4 regions of the Paenarthrobacter aurescens genome follow, and region 2 is predicted to be linked to each of the others. Evidence: riboswitches for the same ligand, from Rfam matches in the RefSeq annotation. Region 2 holds a riboswitch; each other region holds the start of a gene.
The links. A riboswitch is a leader RNA that binds a small molecule or an ion and turns the genes downstream of it on or off. The one in region 2 is predicted to bind S-adenosylmethionine.
Positions count from the first base shown of each region.

Region 1: linked by a shared signal. The riboswitch ahead of ABI796_RS12455 (aminotransferase class V-fold PLP-dependent enzyme) and the one ahead of ABI796_RS17545 (DUF1737 domain-containing protein) in region 2 are both predicted to bind S-adenosylmethionine.
Region 3: linked by a shared signal. The riboswitch ahead of ABI796_RS06900 (homoserine O-acetyltransferase) and the one ahead of ABI796_RS17545 (DUF1737 domain-containing protein) in region 2 are both predicted to bind S-adenosylmethionine.
Region 4: linked by a shared signal. The riboswitch ahead of ABI796_RS05120 (hypothetical protein) and the one ahead of ABI796_RS17545 (DUF1737 domain-containing protein) in region 2 are both predicted to bind S-adenosylmethionine.

Region 1 is NZ_CP157456.1:2,686,154-2,690,280, forward strand. Features, by position in the region: gene ABI796_RS12445 (ribosome small subunit-dependent GTPase A) at 1-261, shown strand, start outside; gene hisN (histidinol-phosphatase) at 317-1,129, shown strand; SAM riboswitch class IV at 1,301-1,414, shown strand; gene ABI796_RS12455 (aminotransferase class V-fold PLP-dependent enzyme) at 1,447-2,856, shown strand; gene ABI796_RS12460 (class I SAM-dependent methyltransferase) at 2,970-3,797, shown strand; gene ABI796_RS12465 (metal-dependent transcriptional regulator) at 3,807-4,127, shown strand, end outside.
Region 2 is NZ_CP157456.1:3,777,633-3,781,759, forward strand. Features, by position in the region: gene ABI796_RS17540 (SulP family inorganic anion transporter) at 99-1,802, shown strand; SAM riboswitch class IV at 1,886-1,997, shown strand; gene ABI796_RS17545 (DUF1737 domain-containing protein) at 2,011-2,277, shown strand; gene ABI796_RS17550 (rhodanese-like domain-containing protein) at 2,274-2,684, shown strand; gene ABI796_RS17555 (O-succinylhomoserine sulfhydrylase) at 2,685-3,893, shown strand; gene ABI796_RS17560 (hypothetical protein) at 3,904-4,127, shown strand, end outside.
Region 3 is NZ_CP157456.1:1,490,001-1,494,127, forward strand. Features, by position in the region: gene ABI796_RS06895 (bifunctional o-acetylhomoserine/o-acetylserine sulfhydrylase) at 24-1,364, shown strand; SAM riboswitch class IV at 1,528-1,644, shown strand; gene ABI796_RS06900 (homoserine O-acetyltransferase) at 1,660-2,781, shown strand; gene ABI796_RS06905 (hypothetical protein) at 2,791-3,225, opposite strand; gene ABI796_RS06910 (winged helix DNA-binding domain-containing protein) at 3,255-4,127, opposite strand, start outside.
Region 4 is NZ_CP157456.1:1,069,788-1,073,914, forward strand. Features, by position in the region: gene ABI796_RS05110 (VIT1/CCC1 transporter family protein) at 1-594, opposite strand, end outside; gene ABI796_RS05115 (hypothetical protein) at 860-1,051, shown strand; gene ABI796_RS05120 (hypothetical protein) at 1,048-1,365, opposite strand; SAM riboswitch class IV at 1,382-1,501, opposite strand; gene ABI796_RS05125 (sodium:solute symporter) at 1,840-3,357, opposite strand; gene ABI796_RS05130 (helix-turn-helix domain-containing protein) at 3,622-4,127, shown strand, end outside.

The DNA of each region.
Region 1 (4,127 bases), 1.1 Mb from region 2:
GGCATTCGCTCCTTTGGTTTGGCCCACGTTGACCCGGACCGGATCCTGCACTCGTTCCCGGACCTGGAGCCCGGTACGGAGACCTGCGACCGCGGCTGCAAGCACGGTGCCAACGCTACGAATTGCGGGCTGGATGCGTGGGTAAATGATGGCCATGCCGGCCCATCTGGAGTGGCACGGTTGGCATCCTTGCGCCGCCTGCTGGGTGCCGACCCCCGCCTGGAAGCCAAAGAGACCAAGGAGCTTGGAACCGTCAACTGATGGGCGGCGGCTTCACCTCCCCACTGCAGCGGGCGTTTCAGGATAGTTTGGTGGCATGACCCAACCCGTTTCCACCTACAACGATGACCTGCGCCTTGCCCACGTCCTCGCTGATTCAGTCGATGCCCAGACCATGGATCGCTTCAAGGCACTGGACCTGCAGATCGAAACCAAGCCGGACCTCACGCCGGTTACGGACGCTGACAAGGCCGCGGAGGAAGCAATCCGCGGCCAATTGTCCCGTTCACGCCCGCGGGATGCGGTTCTTGGCGAGGAGTTTGGCAGCAGTGGGCACGGTTCGCGTCGGTGGATCATCGATCCCATTGACGGCACCAAAAACTTTGTCCGGGGCGTCCCGGTGTGGGCAACGCTGATCGCCCTCGTGGACGAAGGCGAACCCGTGGTGGGAGTGGTCAGCGCGCCGGCATTGGGCAAACGGTGGTGGGCTGCCAAGGACATGGGCGCTTACATGGGCCGCTCCCTGGCCTCGGCAACACGACTCAAGGTGTCCAATGTTTCCCGGCTTGCCGACGCCTCGATGTCCTACTCCAGCCTCTCGGGATGGAAGGAACGCGGCAACCTGGATGAATTCCTGGGGCTCACCGAGGACATCTGGCGCACACGCGCCTACGGTGACTTCTGGTCCTATTGCCTGGTGGCCGAGGGTGCGGTGGACATCGCGTGCGAGCCGGAGTTGAACCTCTATGACATGGCTGCACTGGTCCCTATTGTCACTGAGGCAGGTGGCCGGTTTACCTCCTTGGAGGGCGAAGACGGTCCCTTCGGCGGCAATGCACTGGCTACCAATTCCATCCTGCACTCCGAAGTCCTCAAGCGGCTGAACCCCGGGCTGGACGACCTTCTCTAACAACCGAACCCTTGGCAAGAGCTGAATATTCCACTGTGGGGACCCCTTTTTTGGGGGTCTCCACAGTCTTTTATTCGCTGGAAAGTCCAAATCGCATCCAACGTAACAAAGGGCTTAATAAACGGCGGTCGCTTTGGAAGCGTCCCGCCCCGTGCCTTAGCCTTTTTTACAGGTCACGAGTGCCAGCGCTAAACCCCGGTTTGCTGGCCGGCAACCCTCCATTCGCGGTGGGGTGCCCCGGGTGACGACCCGGCCGGTCCGGAACGGATGCGGCAAGCGCGGATCCCCCAACGGGGGTCCCTCTTGAGCGAGGTCCCATGAGCACTGTCACGTTGAACTCAAACACCATTGCGTCCCTTGTAGACGAGTCACTGCCCCAGGCAGCCGCAGCGGTCCGTCCGCTCGCCGCAGTCACCGGCGCTGAACTGCAGGCACCACTGATCCAAGGTGGTCACGTACGCTACGCAAACCTCGACTACGGCGCATCGGCTCCGGCCTTGAGCATCGTCTCCGCCTACCTCAACGAAGTCCTTCCCTATTACGCCAGCGTGCACCGGGGAGCCGGGTATGCCTCCCAAATCAGCACGTCCGTGTACGAGAATTCCCGAAACATTGTCCGTGACTTTGTGGGCGGCCGGCCTGATGACTCCGTGATCTTCACACGGAACACCACGGATTCCCTGAACCTCTTGGCCGGGTGCCTGCCCCGGGTGGCCGGCGAGTTCACCGGTGAAGTCCTATACCTGGACATCGAGCACCACGCCAACCTGCTTCCTTGGCAGGGAGTCCCCCACCGCAGCGTGGTGGCGGCCCCCACCTTGGCTGAAACCTTGGACAAGCTCCGCGGCGAGCTCGCCCAGGGCGGGGTAAGCCTGCTGGCAGTGACCGGCGCCTCGAACGTCACCGGCGAAATCCTCCCCATAGCACGTCTGGCTTCGCTGGCCCACGAACACGGCGCAAGAATCGTGGTGGACGCGGCCCAGCTCGCCCCGCACCGCCGAATCAACATCGCCGAGGCTGACGTCGACTACGTCGTCTTCTCCGGACACAAGCTGTACGCCCCCTTTGGTGCCGGCGTCGTGGTGGGCCGTCCCGATTGGCTCGACGCCGGAACTCCCCACCTGGCCGGCGGTGGAGCGGTTCGCGAAGCCCGCCTGGACTCAGTCAGCTGGGCAGCCGGACCCGCGCGACACGAAGGCGGCTCACCCAACGTGCTCGGTGCCGCAACTCTTGCCCGGGCCACCCAGGTGCTCGCAGGCCTGGACCAGGATGCATGGCACGCCCACGAAACTGCCATCCGCTCATACCTGGTGAAAGGGCTGGAAGCCATTGACGGCGTGACCGTCCACAAGATCTTCAACGATTCACTGGACACCATCGGCGTGGTCAATTTCTCGGTGGAAGGATTCGACGCCGGACTGGTTGCCGCTTATTTGGCGGCGGAACATGGCGTTGGCCTGCGGGATGGCCGCTTCTGCGCCCACCCGCTCCTCAAGCGCCTTGGGCTCCCCTCAGGATCCTTGCGGGCGAGCTTCGGCGTGGGCTCCCGACTGGAGGACGCCACGCGGCTGCTGGCAGGCATCGAAGAACTCAAGCGCAACGGACTCGGGTGGGACTATGTGGTGGACGAAGGCCGCTGGGTCCCGGCCAACGATCACCGCAGCTACCCGGAGTGGGCGCCGAATACTCCAGGCACCGCGGGCGCAGCTCCCTGCACCGTCGACTAGAAAAGAGTCTGCACCTTCTGCTGAGGTGGGCAGCTGGGGCAGTGCCGGACAGGGACAATGCGGTAAATTCGTAGGGTACTTTTTGCCACCCTCCAAAGGAGTTCCGCGTGTCCATGTCCTCCCAGGGTGGTGCCGCAAACCTTGCGGCAGGCATCCCCGGACCAGCCGGACCGAGGGGTCCAAAGCTGGCCGCCATCCGTCGGCTCGAACTCGGCCAGAGCTTTCAGGACGGCGGAGAACACTACGAGCGCGTACGTCCGGGGTATCCCGGTGATTCAGCGGACTGGCTGATTCCCGCAAGGGCTCAAACCGCGGCCGACCTTGGAGCAGGCACGGGCAAGTTCACGGCATTGCTCGTCGAACGCGGACTCGAGGTCGCCGCCGTCGACCCTTCCGCGGACATGCTGAAGCAACTTCGAAGGGCCTACCCCCACGTCATGGCGCTGGAGGGAACGGCAGAGGCAACTGGACTGGCGGACTCAGCATTCGACGTCGTCAGCGTTGCCCAGGCCTGGCACTGGTGCGAACCCCTCGCAGCCAGCACCGAGATTGCCCGGATTTTGCGGCCCCACGGAGTTTTGGGGCTCATCTGGAATCAGTTGGATACGTCACTGCCTTGGGTACACCGCCTTTCCCGCATCATGCATGCAGGCGATGTCCACAAGCCCGGTTTCCGCCCAGTGATCGGCCCGGAGTTCGAGGGTCTGGAACACCACGTGACCGCGTGGCAAGACGCCCTGACACCTGAAGACATCATGGAACTGACCAAGTCCCGCAGCTACTATCTGCGCGCCAACGACGCCACCCGCGAGAAAGTCCTGGGCAACCTGAAGTGGTACCTCTACGATCACCTTGGCCATGCCCCCGGTGAAGCCATTGGGTTGCCCTACGTGACGCAAACGTGGCAGGCATTCAAGATCCAGGGTCCAACGCCACTGTAGGCTTGGAGCGTGAAGACCAGTACGCCCTCCTCCTCGATCGAGGACTACGTCAAGGTCATCTACTCCTACACGGAGTGGCAGGACAAGCCCATTACGTCGTCCCAACTAGCCCAGCGCCTGGGGGTGGCCAATTCCTCGGTGTCCGAAATGGTGCGCAAACTCAAGGACCAGGGTCTGGTTGATCACCAGCCCTACAGCGCTATCAGGTTGACCTCAGAGGGCATGCGTCTTGCGCTGTCCATGGTCCGCCGCCACCGCCTCATTGAGACCTACCTGGTGGAAGAACTCGGCTACAGCTGGGACGAAGTTCACGACGAAGCCGAGATGCTC
Region 2 (4,127 bases):
GGGACGTCATATTTGGGCCTGACTCCTGACGGTTGGGATTTTCCACATAAGGGGTCCGCCTTGTTCCGCAAACAGCACCGGTCCGGAATGATCTCTGTATGACCTCAGCCACCCGCACCTCTGCCAAGGACCGTCTCGGGGACATCTGGGCGCTCAAAGGGTACAAGCTCGAATGGTTGCGGCATGATGCCGTGGCGGGTGCTGCTCTCTTTGCCTTGCTGGTTCCCGCCGGGATGGCTTACGCCCAGGCGGCGGGCCTTCCACCCGTCACTGGGCTCTACGCCACCATTGTCCCGTTGCTGGTTTACGCCATGGTGGGCCCTTCCCGCATTCTGGTTTTGGGGCCGGATTCCTCCCTTGCGCCCATGATCGCTGCCGCTATTGTGCCGCTCGCGGCCGGGAACAGTGAAAGGGCGGTGGCCCTCGCCGGGCTGTTGGCTGTGTTGATGGGGATCATCATGATCGCCGGCTCAGCGCTGAAACTGGGCGCCATCACCGGGCTGCTGTCCAAACCCATCAGGCTCGGGTACCTGAATGGAATCGCGTTGCTGGTGGCGTTATCGCAGCTTCCGGCGTTTCTGGGGATAGAGGCCGACGGCGATATCTGGCAGAAGCTTGCAAAGGTCACCACCGGATTGCTGGGCGGGGAGGTCAACATCGCTGCGCTGCTGTTGGGCGTCGGTTCACTTGCCCTCATTTGGATCCCGCGACTCCTGAAATGGAAAGTGCCGGGCGTCCTGCTGGCGGTGGTTGGCTCGTGCGTTGCCACAGCTGTTTTGGGCCTGGACGACGACGTCAAGGTCACCGGCGTCCTGCCTCAGGGGCTTCCAATGCCGGCGCTCGGAGGAATCGGCTGGGCGGATGCTCTGGCGCTGCTTCCCGCAGCCGCAGGCATTGCCCTTATGGCCTTCGCGGACACCGGTGTCCTGTCCCAGTCGCTGGCAGCCAAGGAAGGAAAGAAAGTCTCGGGCAACAGGGAGATGGCTGCGCTGGGGGCAGCCAACACGGCCACCGGACTGCTGGGCGGATTCCCCATCTCCGGCAGCACCTCCCGCACCCCTGTGGCGGTGGACGCCGGTGCCAAATCCCAGATGACCGGGGTGGTTGGTGCCGTGCTGGTCCTTGCCTTCATGCTCCTGGCACCCGGGGTTACCGGATACCTGCCTTCGGCAACGCTGGCCGCGGTGGTCATTGCCGCTGCTATTGCCTTGGCTGACCCTTCCGGCGTCAGACGGCTCCTCAGCCTGAGCCGCAGCGAATCAGTGGTGATGCTGGCGGCATTCTTGGGAGTCCTTACCGTCGGTGTGCTGCAGGGAATCGTGGTGGCCATAGCCTTGGCACTTCTGGACTTTGTCCGCAGGGCCTGGGATCCGTACCGGACAGAACTCGGAGCTGAAGACGGGCTCCCCGGGTACCACGACCTCGAGCGGCATCCTGATGGCGCCCGCATCCCCGGACTCCTGATCCTCCGCTTTGATGCGCCTCTCTTCTTCGGCAACGGGCAGGTTCTGGCCGCCTTCGTCCGCGAACAGTTTGACGAAGCCCCGGAGGGGAATTCAGCACCGGTTACCCACGTTATTCTCGCCGCAGAGCCCATTACCGGGATTGATACCACGGCACTGGATGACCTCGTCACGCTGGACGAGTGGCTGGCCAGCAAAGGTGTGGACCTCGTGTTCGCCGAACTGAAGGGACCGGTCAAGGACAAGTTGATCCGGCTTGGCACAGCCGCCCGTTTCACGCCCGACCATTTCTTCCCCACGGTGGGTGCCGCCGTCCGTGAGTTGAAGGACAAAGTATGAAGAAGCCGCCGGTTACGCAACATGACGGCCGGACAACAGCCCGCAAGTGCAGCCCGAGGCCCGTGGATGTTACGTTTTTCTTGAGTAATGAGTACCAGCGCAAAGCCCTGACTTGCTGGTCGGCAACCCTCTCTCCGGCGGGGTGCCTCAGGTGACTACTCGGCGTATCGACAACTCGAACTGCAAGCGTGACTGAGGAGCACCAGCTATGCCTGAACCCACTGAAGAAAAACTTTCCTATCGCCTGATCACAGGCCCTGACACCCGTGATTTCTGTGAGCGGATCCACAACGCCCTGGCCGAGGGCTACGTGCTCCATGGCAGCCCCGCAGCCACCTTCAATGGCACGGACGTCATTGTGGCCCAAGCGATCGTGCTGCCCGCCGCAATCGCCAATGCCGATGCCGCTGTGGCCAGTGCAGTTGACCAGCTTGAGAACTACGAAGACAACGAAGCATTCGAGGGCCACGCATGAGCTACGCAGGTGACCTGACCCCGCACGATGCGTGGGCCAAGCTCGAACAGGGCGCCATCCTGGTGGATGTCCGCACCGAGGGTGAATGGGCCCACATCGGAATCCCGGACACCAAAGCCACGGAAAACGATCCCTTGTTCATCCAGTGGAACCTCGCCGGCGGCATCCCCAACTCCCGTTTCATCGAGGACTTGCGGCAGCAGGCACCCGAGGACGATTCAGTTGAACTTGTGTTCCTGTGCCGTTCCGGCCAGCGCTCCATCTCCGCCGCGATTGCCGCAACGCAGGCCGGCTATACCTCCTACAACGTCCTGGAAGGTTTTGAAGGCGAACCGGACCGCTACGGCGAACGCACGGTCAACGGCTGGAAGAACCGTGGCCTGCCTACGAATCTGGGGACCGAGTAAGTGACCTTCAATCCTGACGCCGCCGGCTGGAGCCCTGACACCCAGGCCGTCCGCGGTGGCCTTGACCGTACCAACTTCCAGGAAACGTCCGAACCCGTTTTCCTGAACTCAGGCTTCGTTTATGAATCCGCCGCTGCGGCCGAGCGTGCCTTCACCGGTGAGGACGAGCGCTTCGTCTACTCCCGTTACGGCAACCCGTCCGTCGCAACGTTCCAGGAGCGGCTGCGGCTGCTCGAGGGAACCGAGGCATGCTTTGCCACGGCCTCAGGGATGTCTGCGGTCTTCACCGCCTTGGGCGCTCTCCTGGCTGCCGGCGACCGCGTGGTAGCTGCCCGGTCCTTGTTCGGATCCTGCTTTGTGATCCTCAATGAGATCCTGCCCCGCTGGGGCGTCCATACGGTGTTCGTGGACGGCCCGGACCTGGACCAGTGGCGCGAAGCCCTCTCCGAGCCCACTACTGCGGTCTTTTTCGAGTCACCTTCCAACCCCATGCAGGAGATCGTGGACATCGCCGCGGTCAGTGATCTGGCGCATGCCGCCGGGGCCACCGTGGTGGTGGACAACGTATTCGCCACTCCCCTGCTGCAACGCTGCGGTGAGCTGGGCGCCGATGTGATCGTGTACTCCGGTACCAAGCACATCGACGGCCAGGGACGTGTCCTGGGCGGCGCGATCCTGGGCACCAAGGAATTCATTGATGGTCCGGTCAAGCAACTCATGCGGCACACCGGCCCCTCGTTGTCCGCGTTCAATGCCTGGGTGCTGACCAAGGGCCTTGAGACAATAGGGCTGCGCGTAAACCACAGCTCGGCGTCCGCCTTGAAGATCGCAGAGTGGCTCGAGCAGCAGCCTGCCATCAGCTGGGTCAAGTACCCGTTGCTCAAGTCCCACCCGCAGTACGAGCTTGCTGCGAAGCAGATGAAGGCGGGCGGCACGGTGCTGACATTCGAACTGTCCCCCTCGGCCGGGCGGTCAGCAAAAGAGGCTGCGTTCGCCTTGCTCGACGGCCTCCGCGTCATCGACATCTCCAACAACCTGGGCGATTCCAAGTCACTCATCACCCACCCCGCCACCACCACCCACAGGGCCATGGGGCCTGAAGGTCGGGCGGCGATCGGGCTTTCCGATGGCGTGGTCCGCCTCTCCGTGGGACTTGAAGACGTGGAGGATCTCATCTCGGATCTGGAGAAGGCCCTCAAACAGGTCTAACCTTGCTGCCATGAGCGGGAACCATCCCTATCGCCGTGCCGGAGCAGTCATTGTTGCCGGCACGGTGGTGTGGTTCGTCGGCATCTCGCCCGTCTCACGGGTTTACATCACCCCCGACGACGCCGAGCGCCTCCGTATGCTGCAGGCAGGGCATCGCGGCTGGATCACGGGGCAGCACCTTACCGCTGCCGGAACCGCCGCAGTGCCTGTGGGATTCGCAGCGTTCGCCCGCTC
Region 3 (4,127 bases), 2.1 Mb from region 2:
CACGCTCATTGCGTGCCAAACCCATGCGTCACGAACAGGAGAACTCCATGTCCCAAGGATGGTCTTTCGAAACCCGCCAGATCCACGCCGGTCAGGAGCCTGACTCAGCCACCGGGGCCCGCTCGCTCCCGATCTACCAGACCACGTCCTTCGTGTTCCCCAGCGCCGAGAGTGCAGCCAACCGCTTTGCCCTGGCCGAACTCGCTCCCATTTACACGCGGATCGGCAACCCCACCCAGGATGCCGTGGAGCAGCGGGTCGCCAGCCTTGAGGGCGGTCTGGGTGCTCTCCTGCTCAGCTCCGGACAGGCAGCTGAGACGTTCGCCATCCTGAACATCGCCGAAGCCGGTGATCACATCGTGGCCAGCCCCAGCCTCTACGGCGGAACCTACAACCTGCTGGCCCACACCCTGAAGAAGTTCGGCATCTCCGTCACCTTCGTTCAAGATCCGGACAATCTGGAGCAGTGGCGTGACGCCGTACAGCCGAACACTAAATTGTTCTTCGGCGAAGTTGTTTCCAATCCCCGCCAGGACGTGCTGGACATCGAGGGCATCGCCCGCACGGCCCACCAGGCCGGCGTGCCCCTGATCGTGGACAACACGCTTTCAACGCCGTACCTGATCCGCCCCATTGAATGGGGTGCTGACATTGTGGTCCACTCCGCAACCAAGTATCTGGGTGGTCACGGCTCGGCAATCGCAGGAGTGATTGTGGACTCCGGCAACTTCGATTTCGGCAAGGATCCGGAGCGTTTCCCCGGCTTCAACACCCCGGACCCCAGCTACAACGGGCTGGTGTATGCGCGCGACCTGGGCAAGGACGGTGCCCTGGGCGCCAACCTCTCCTATATCCTCAAGGCCCGCGTTCAGTTGCTCCGGGATCTCGGCTCTGCTGTCTCGCCCTTCAATGCCTTCCTCATTGCCCAAGGCCTGGAAACCCTGAGCCTGCGTGTGGAACGTCATGTTGCCAACGCCACCAAGGTGGCTGAATGGCTGGAAAGCCACGACGACGTCGAATCGGTCGCCTACGCCGGCCTGCCCTCGAGCCCCTGGTATGACCGTGGCCGGAAGTACGGACCCAAGGGCACAGGCGCAATCGTTGCCTTCAACATCAAGGGCGGCGTGGAAGCCGGTAAGCGTTTTGTGGACGGCCTCGAGCTGCACTCGCACGTTGCCAACATAGGCGACGTCCGCTCACTGGTGATCCACCCGGCCTCCACCACCCACAGCCAGTTGACGGTGGAACAGCAGCTGGCTGCAGGCGTCAACCCCGGCTTGGTGCGTTTGTCCGTGGGCATTGAGCACGTCGACGACATCATTGCCGACCTCGAAGCCGGATTCCGGGCCGCAAAGGGCGCCTGACGTCCAGAGCTCCCTGCACTGTCCAGGCTGCCGCCCGTGCCGACGATTATTCGCCGGGCGGCAGCCCTGAGAGCCCGTCCATGAATGATGAGGCCCAAAACCGTCACACTGTTGTCACATTCTTCGCCATAACCACCCTGCGTTTCCTAGACTCTTGGTATTAGGTCATGAGTGCCAGCAAAAAGCCCCGGCTTGCTGGCCGGCAACCCTCCTCCGCGGTGGGGTGCCCCGGGTGAAGACCTGGCCTGTTCGCACGCAAGGCGACGGGCAAGCGCGAGGTTAAGGTGTCAAAGGAATGACCATTACTGCTACAGCCCTCCCAAAATCCGGAGAAGAAGACGGAACCGTCAAGTACGTTGGCATAGGACCGCTGGAACTTGAAGCCGGTGGTTTCCTCCCGGACGTGGTGCTTGCTTACGAGACGTGGGGGAAGCTGAACGCTGATGCTTCCAACGCGGTGCTGATCCAGCACGCACTTACCGGCAGCACCCATGTAGCGCGCGGCGCGACGGACGAAGAAGGCTGGTGGGAGCAGCTGGTTGGGCCCGGTGCCACGATCGACACCAACAAGTACTTCGTGATCTCCATCAACATCGTGGGCGGCTGTTACGGCAGCACCGGCCCATCATCAGAAGCGCCGGACGGACGCCCGTGGGGCTCACGTTTCCCGCTGGTCACCCTGCGCGACAGCACTGAGGCTGAGTCGCGCCTCGCTGACGCACTGGGAATCGAGGCCTGGCACGCAGTCCTGGGAGGGTCCATGGGCGGCGCGCGCGCCCTTGAATGGGCTGTGACGTTCCCGGACAGGGTCAAACGCTGCGCAGTGATTTCGGTGGGCGCCTACAGCACGGCCGAACAAATCGCTTTCGCCCAGGCCCAAACCCTGGCCATCAGGCAGGACCCCAACTTCAACAACGGCGATTACTACGGTGGTACTGCGCCGGAGCACGGCTTGGCGTTGGCCCGGCGCATCGCCCACATCACCTACCGCTCGGCGTTGGAGCTGGACTTACGCTTCGGCAGGGAAGCCCAGCATCAGGAAAGCCCTTTGGCTGCTGCCGTTTTGGGGGAGCGGGGCCGATACCAAGTTGAAAGCTACCTGGACCATCAGGGAAACAAACTGGTCCGCCGTTTTGATGCCAACAGTTACATCGCCATCACCGAGGCCCTTATGTCCCACGACGTCGCCAGGAACCGCGGCTCGTTGGAGACAGCCCTGTCCCTCGCCACGGCGGAGTTCTTTGTGGCGGCAGTGGACACGGACAGGCTCTACTTCCCGGCGCAGTCACGGGAACTTGCTGCTGCGCTCCCCGGCGAAGTGCCGGTTCATGTCATTGAGGCGCCCATCGGCCATGACGGCTTCCTCACCGAAATCGGCCAGCTGTCAGCACAGCTTCGCGAAGCGTTTTTCGCCTGAACCGGCAACTCAGCCGTTCATGATCTCGCCGCGCTGCCGCATGTAGTCCTCCATGGCGATCTCGCCGTTGCTGAACTTCGCGTCCAGCTCGGCGAGCTTGCGCGCACGGAAGCCCTGCGGCTCCGAACCGTACGTTGCGGGAAACGTGCTGGGGGATGACGGGCTCGACGGCGGCCCGGACTGCGGTGCGTCATCCGCGGGGCGGATGGTGCTCGGCCCGGACGGATAGCCCGGGTAGTTCTGCGGCGGATACTGCTGTCCTGGGTGCTGCTGCGGCGGGTACTGCTGCTGCGGGTAGCCTGGGCCGGGCAGATTCTGCGGGGGATACCCTGGGGCGCGAAAGTCTCCGTGTTGGATCCGGCGCGCCCGGGAGCGGTTATACATGCGGATTCCGAGTGGAATCAGCCACGAGCAGACGATGATCCAGAAGATCAGATTGTTCACGGTGCAGGCCTCCTAGGTCTCACCCCAGCTTAGTCCTGTGCCCTTGGACCGTTCCCGCCACGTCGCACCAGTGTGGTGTTCATGCCCAGGAACCGGCCGTACCGGTCCACCTCGGCTTCCAAGGCTGCTTGCTCTGCCGCGGTGGCCGGACGGTTCATCCGGACGTCCAGCTGGCAGGCCCCGCCGGAGAATCCGTGACGCCACCATCCGGCCAACCTGCCATCCAGCAGGACCACGTGCATGGGGCCGTTGTCCTCGGGGAAGTACGGTGCTGTCCCACCGAGGAAGTGCCGTGATTGCGAGTAGCCCATCACGTATTCGTCGTAGCACTGGATGAGGTCGATTCGGGGTAGCGCAGCGTCCTCAGCCACTGAAGGGTCTTCGGTAGCGTCCCCGCTGGCCAGCGGTTCTACTTCTTCAGCTGCCAGGTAATAAGGAAGCCCATCAAGCTCAAGGGTGCCCAGGGCTCCGGGAGAGAGGTCCTGTGCCACCTGGATTCCACGCTTCACGTCCTTCATGGTCAGCCCGGACCACACCGCACAGTCCTTCACGGTTGCAGGGCCGCGGCTGCTGAAGTATCGCAGTGCCAGTTGCCCCAGTGCCTGTTCACGATCCTCTCCGGCCAACGGTGTGGGAAGGAAACCGGGAACGCGCTCCTCGAACAGGGCATAGGTCTGTTTCAGGGCGCCGCCGGAGGATCGGACGGGGGAGCCGCTCACCAGGACACGGCTGATTTCGGCATGCATGAGGTGGTAGATGAAGCCCAATCCCTTACTGGGGAAGCCCGCTTCTTCCAGAACCTGGGCCAGTTCCTCGCGTGTCTTGTGGGCCCCGTCCGCCACCGCCGCAGCCAGGATTTGGCCGCTCCTTGCAGCAGCGTCCTCATCAATTCCGGTTTGGCG
Region 4 (4,127 bases), 1.6 Mb from region 2:
CATCAGGACCACCGGGCTGGGAACGCCGGTTGCCGCCATGCCCATCACCAGGGAAAGGTTGCTCACCAAGCCGTCGTTGGCGCCGAAAACAGCAGCGCGGAAGGTCCCGGAAAGCCTGTTGCGTCCGCGGGTGGCAAGGCCACGGACCACTTCTTCATGGATTTGTTCATCGGCCACCATGGCAGGAGTTGCTGCAGGTTCGGTGCCGTAAGGGGAACGGCCCTCGGCGCGCTGAGCCAACGCGAGCACAAAAACCGAGCCGAAGTTGCGGGCAAGGAAACCCAGGAACTGGCTACGGGTGGATGCTGCCTTGGGCATTCCGGCATGCTCGCCAAGGAGCTTGAGCCAATGGGCCTCATGCCGGCCTTCAGCTTCGGCCAGGGCCAGAAGGATCTGGCGCTCCTCGCCGTCACGCCGCTGGGCCAACTCACGGTAGACGGCAGCCTCGGCGCGCTCATCGGCCAGGTACTGGCGCCAGCGGCGGATGTCCGCGTTCGACGGTGCAGCTGCTGGGGTGCCGGCGTTCCCGGCTGCTGCCGAATCGGGGGTGGGGTCCGGAGCGGGGCTCGACGAACTGGTGGATTCCTGGTGCATCTGCACTTTATCTCCTGTGCTGGGTGGGGTAGTAGCGGCCCCATTGCATGCCCCACACTACCGCTTATTCCCGCGGATTTTTGGCCGGTATTCCTTAGTGGGAATGTTCGGCGCACCGTAATTTCCGGGGCTCCTTGACCCTCGGTTGAGCCGGTGCTCAGATGGAGGGACAGGGGAATGGGGGCCTCCCACCCTTGGATTCCTGCATTCGGGTCAACGGGCTGAACTGCCTGGGAGAACAGGCCCACGAGACGGAGGTTGCATCATGAACACCACCGAATCACACGGCAACTACCCGGAACGGACAACCATCGAGTCCGACCCGGCCTACGACTACGCCGAGGACCAGGAAGTGGACGAACCCTGGGTTGAGGAAGTAGACGCACCTGAGGACGACGAACGCGTAGTCCCCATTGACGAGACCGAAGAGTTCCGCGAAGAAGACGAGGAAATCTAGCGCTGCTGTGCGTGGTTCAGGGCGAAGTTCCTTTCCACGCCTGCGCGTTTGCCTGCGCCGGCAACCGCCACCGTGAGGGTCTTCGTGGCTACACACCAGCGCGTCGGCCGGACGGCCTGGGCCAGCGCCTGAGCTATCAGCTGCGGTTCGGAATATCTGAAGTGCTCCGTTCCTGCCTTGGTAGTAATTGTCACCGTGCCCAGGAAGAGGTCGACGGCGGGAATCACCATCACCGTCCCGGCGGCGGTTAGAGCTGGGGTGCTTACTGCTGCTGGGGTGCTTGCGGGGTGGGTGGTATCGCCTTGGTACGGCAAGGGATTGCTCCTTGGGGGAGTGCTCTTGCCCGCTCGGTTGTCTCTGGTCCGGGACGGGCCGCTTCCTCATCCGAACCACCCGTGAACATGGGGTTGGCGTGTGGCAAGTCGGAGCTTGGCGCCACATCTCTTGAAGCTGGGACCACCCTACCCCACACCCCTGCGTTGTGGGGCCTGGTTTGCGTGGTTTGTGGTTGTTTTGGGGCGCAGAGCGGGCCCCGCAACGTGGAGCCCCTGGTGTTGTGGGGCCTGGTTTGCGTGGTTTGTGGTTGTTTTGGGGCGCAGAGCGGGCCCCGCAACGTGGAGCCCCTGGTGTTGTGGGGCCTGGTGTGCGTGGTTTGTGGTTGTTTTGGGGCGCAGAGCGGGCCCCGCAACGCCACTCGAGTTCTGCGTCTCAGTACGCCAACGCAAAGCGGCGCCGCCCCGTAAAGGGGAGGCGCCGCCGTCGAGCGTTGCTTGTTTCTTTGCCCTTGCTTACGGGGCGGGCGTGGTGAGTTCTTCCTCTGCCACGCGGGTTCCGGCCACACGGTCCGTCCAAGCCTTCATGACGGCCGGATCGGTGGGCTTACTGGCCAGCGAAACCACTACGTACACCAGTGCCGAGGCGATCAGGCCGAAGTAGATGGGCTCGTTGGCATAGATGCCGTCCAGCGGAACTTCCGCATTGATCTCGAGGATGATCATGGTTCCCAGGGTTACCACTGAACCGGCAGCCATGGACCATGCTGCGGCAATGCCTGTTCCGCGCTTCCACACCAGGCCGCCGATGATGGCCACCAGCAGGCCACCCACCAGGATGTCGTAGGCGATTGTCAACGCTGCCACCACGTCCTTGGTGGAAATGGCGATGATGATCGCTACGATTCCCAGCCCGAGGACCCAGTAACGGTTGGCCTTGACGTCGTGCTCAGGGTTGTCGGAGTCGGAAGTGTCCACCGTCTTGCCGAACCAGCTGGCAACGAACGGCATGACGTCTGCGCGGGCCACGGTGGCCGCAGCAATGAGTGCACCGGAGGCGGTGGACATCATGGCGGCCACAGCAGCGGCGAGCACCAGGCCGCCAATGCCGATGGGCAGGAGGCGGGTGGCCACCTCGGCGTAAACGTCATCCTTGGCAGCGATTTCGACGCCGGCAAGGGCAACGTTGGCCGCCATGCCGATCAGGGCGCCAGCGAAACCGTAGAGGATGCAGTAGACGCCAGCGGTGGCGCCACCCCAGCGCGCCACGGTGGGGGTCTTGGCGGTGAAGACGCGCTGCCAGATGTCCTGGCCGATCAGGAGGCCCAGGGTGTAAACGACGAAGTAGGTGATGATGGTCTGGAGGCCGATGCCACCGATGTCAAAGAAGCTCTCATCGACGCGTGCACGGATGCCGTCGAGGCCCCCGGCAGCGTTCAGGGCGAACGGGAGCATGAGGAAGAAGATGCCCACGGTCTTGATGACGAACTGGACCTGGTCTGCAAGGGTGATGGACCACATTCCGCCGATGGTGGAGTAGACCAGGACGATCGCGCCGCCGATTGCGATGGCGAGCCAACGCTCCCAGCCGAAGAGGACCACAAAGATGGTGGCGTACGCGCCGGTAGAGGTAGCGCACAGCATCAACGTGTACGCCAGCATGACAATGCCCGAGGTCTGCGTTGCCGTGCTGCCGTAGCGGAGGGTCAGCATCTGGGAGACCGTGTAGATCTTGAGCTTCTGGATGGTGCCGGCGAACAGGAGGCTGAGCAGCAGCACGCCCGAACCGATTGCCACAACAAGCCACATGCCAGAGATGCCGAATTTGTAGCCCAGGCCGACGCCGCCCACGGTGGATGCGCCGCCCAGGACCACTGCAGCCATGGTGCCTGTGTAAAGGAAGGGTCCCAAGCGGCGGCCGGCCACCAGGAAGTCGCTGTTGTTCTTGGTGCGGGACTTGCCCCACCAGCCGAATGCCAGCATGGCGAGCAGGTACACCACCACGATTGCGATGTTTATAGCCGAAGATTCCATGAACGGTCCTTGGAGCTGATGCACAGAGGTTGGGGTTCTCGACGATACTCCTGCGAAGTGGAGAAGTCTCTGTGCTGGTGATTGGAGATTGGGGATGTTGTGTGCCTCACAGACAACACTTGTTGCCTATGAGGATATGTTGTGATGGGAGTAACAGTCAAGATCCTTTAGTCATGCTTCCGCGTATTCTGGCGCTCTTGGCCTGTGGCCCGGCTACTATTGCTCCAATGACAGGGCCACATGACAGGCCTGAAAGGTTCGTGAATGAAGGCTCTACCCGTTGAACCGAGCAACGTCCCAGTTGCCATCGGTTCCAGAATCCGCGCCGCCCGGCAAGCGCAGCGCCTCACCATTGAACAAGTGGCCGATGCCACCGGACTGACCAAGGGCTTCCTCAGCCGTGTGGAGCGGGACCTGACGTCGCCGTCGGTGGCTTCCCTGGTAACCCTGTGCCAGGTGCTGTCCGTCTCCGTGGGTGATTTGTTCGCCGCTCCGGAGACCCACCTGACAAAGCGCGACGACGGACCCCGCATCTCCCTGGGTGGCCAGGGCATTGTGGAGCGCTTGCTGACGGCCCGTTCCGAGCGGCGGCTCCAGATCCTGCAGGCGACCATAGAGCCCCATGGCCGTGGTGAAAACGAGCTCTACGCCGTGGACTGCGACGTCGACGTCCTGCACGTGGTGAAGGGGCGGATTAAGCTCATTTTGACCAACGAGGAGTACGACCTCGAAGAAGGGGACACCCTCTCTTTCCCGGGCCGTGAACCCCA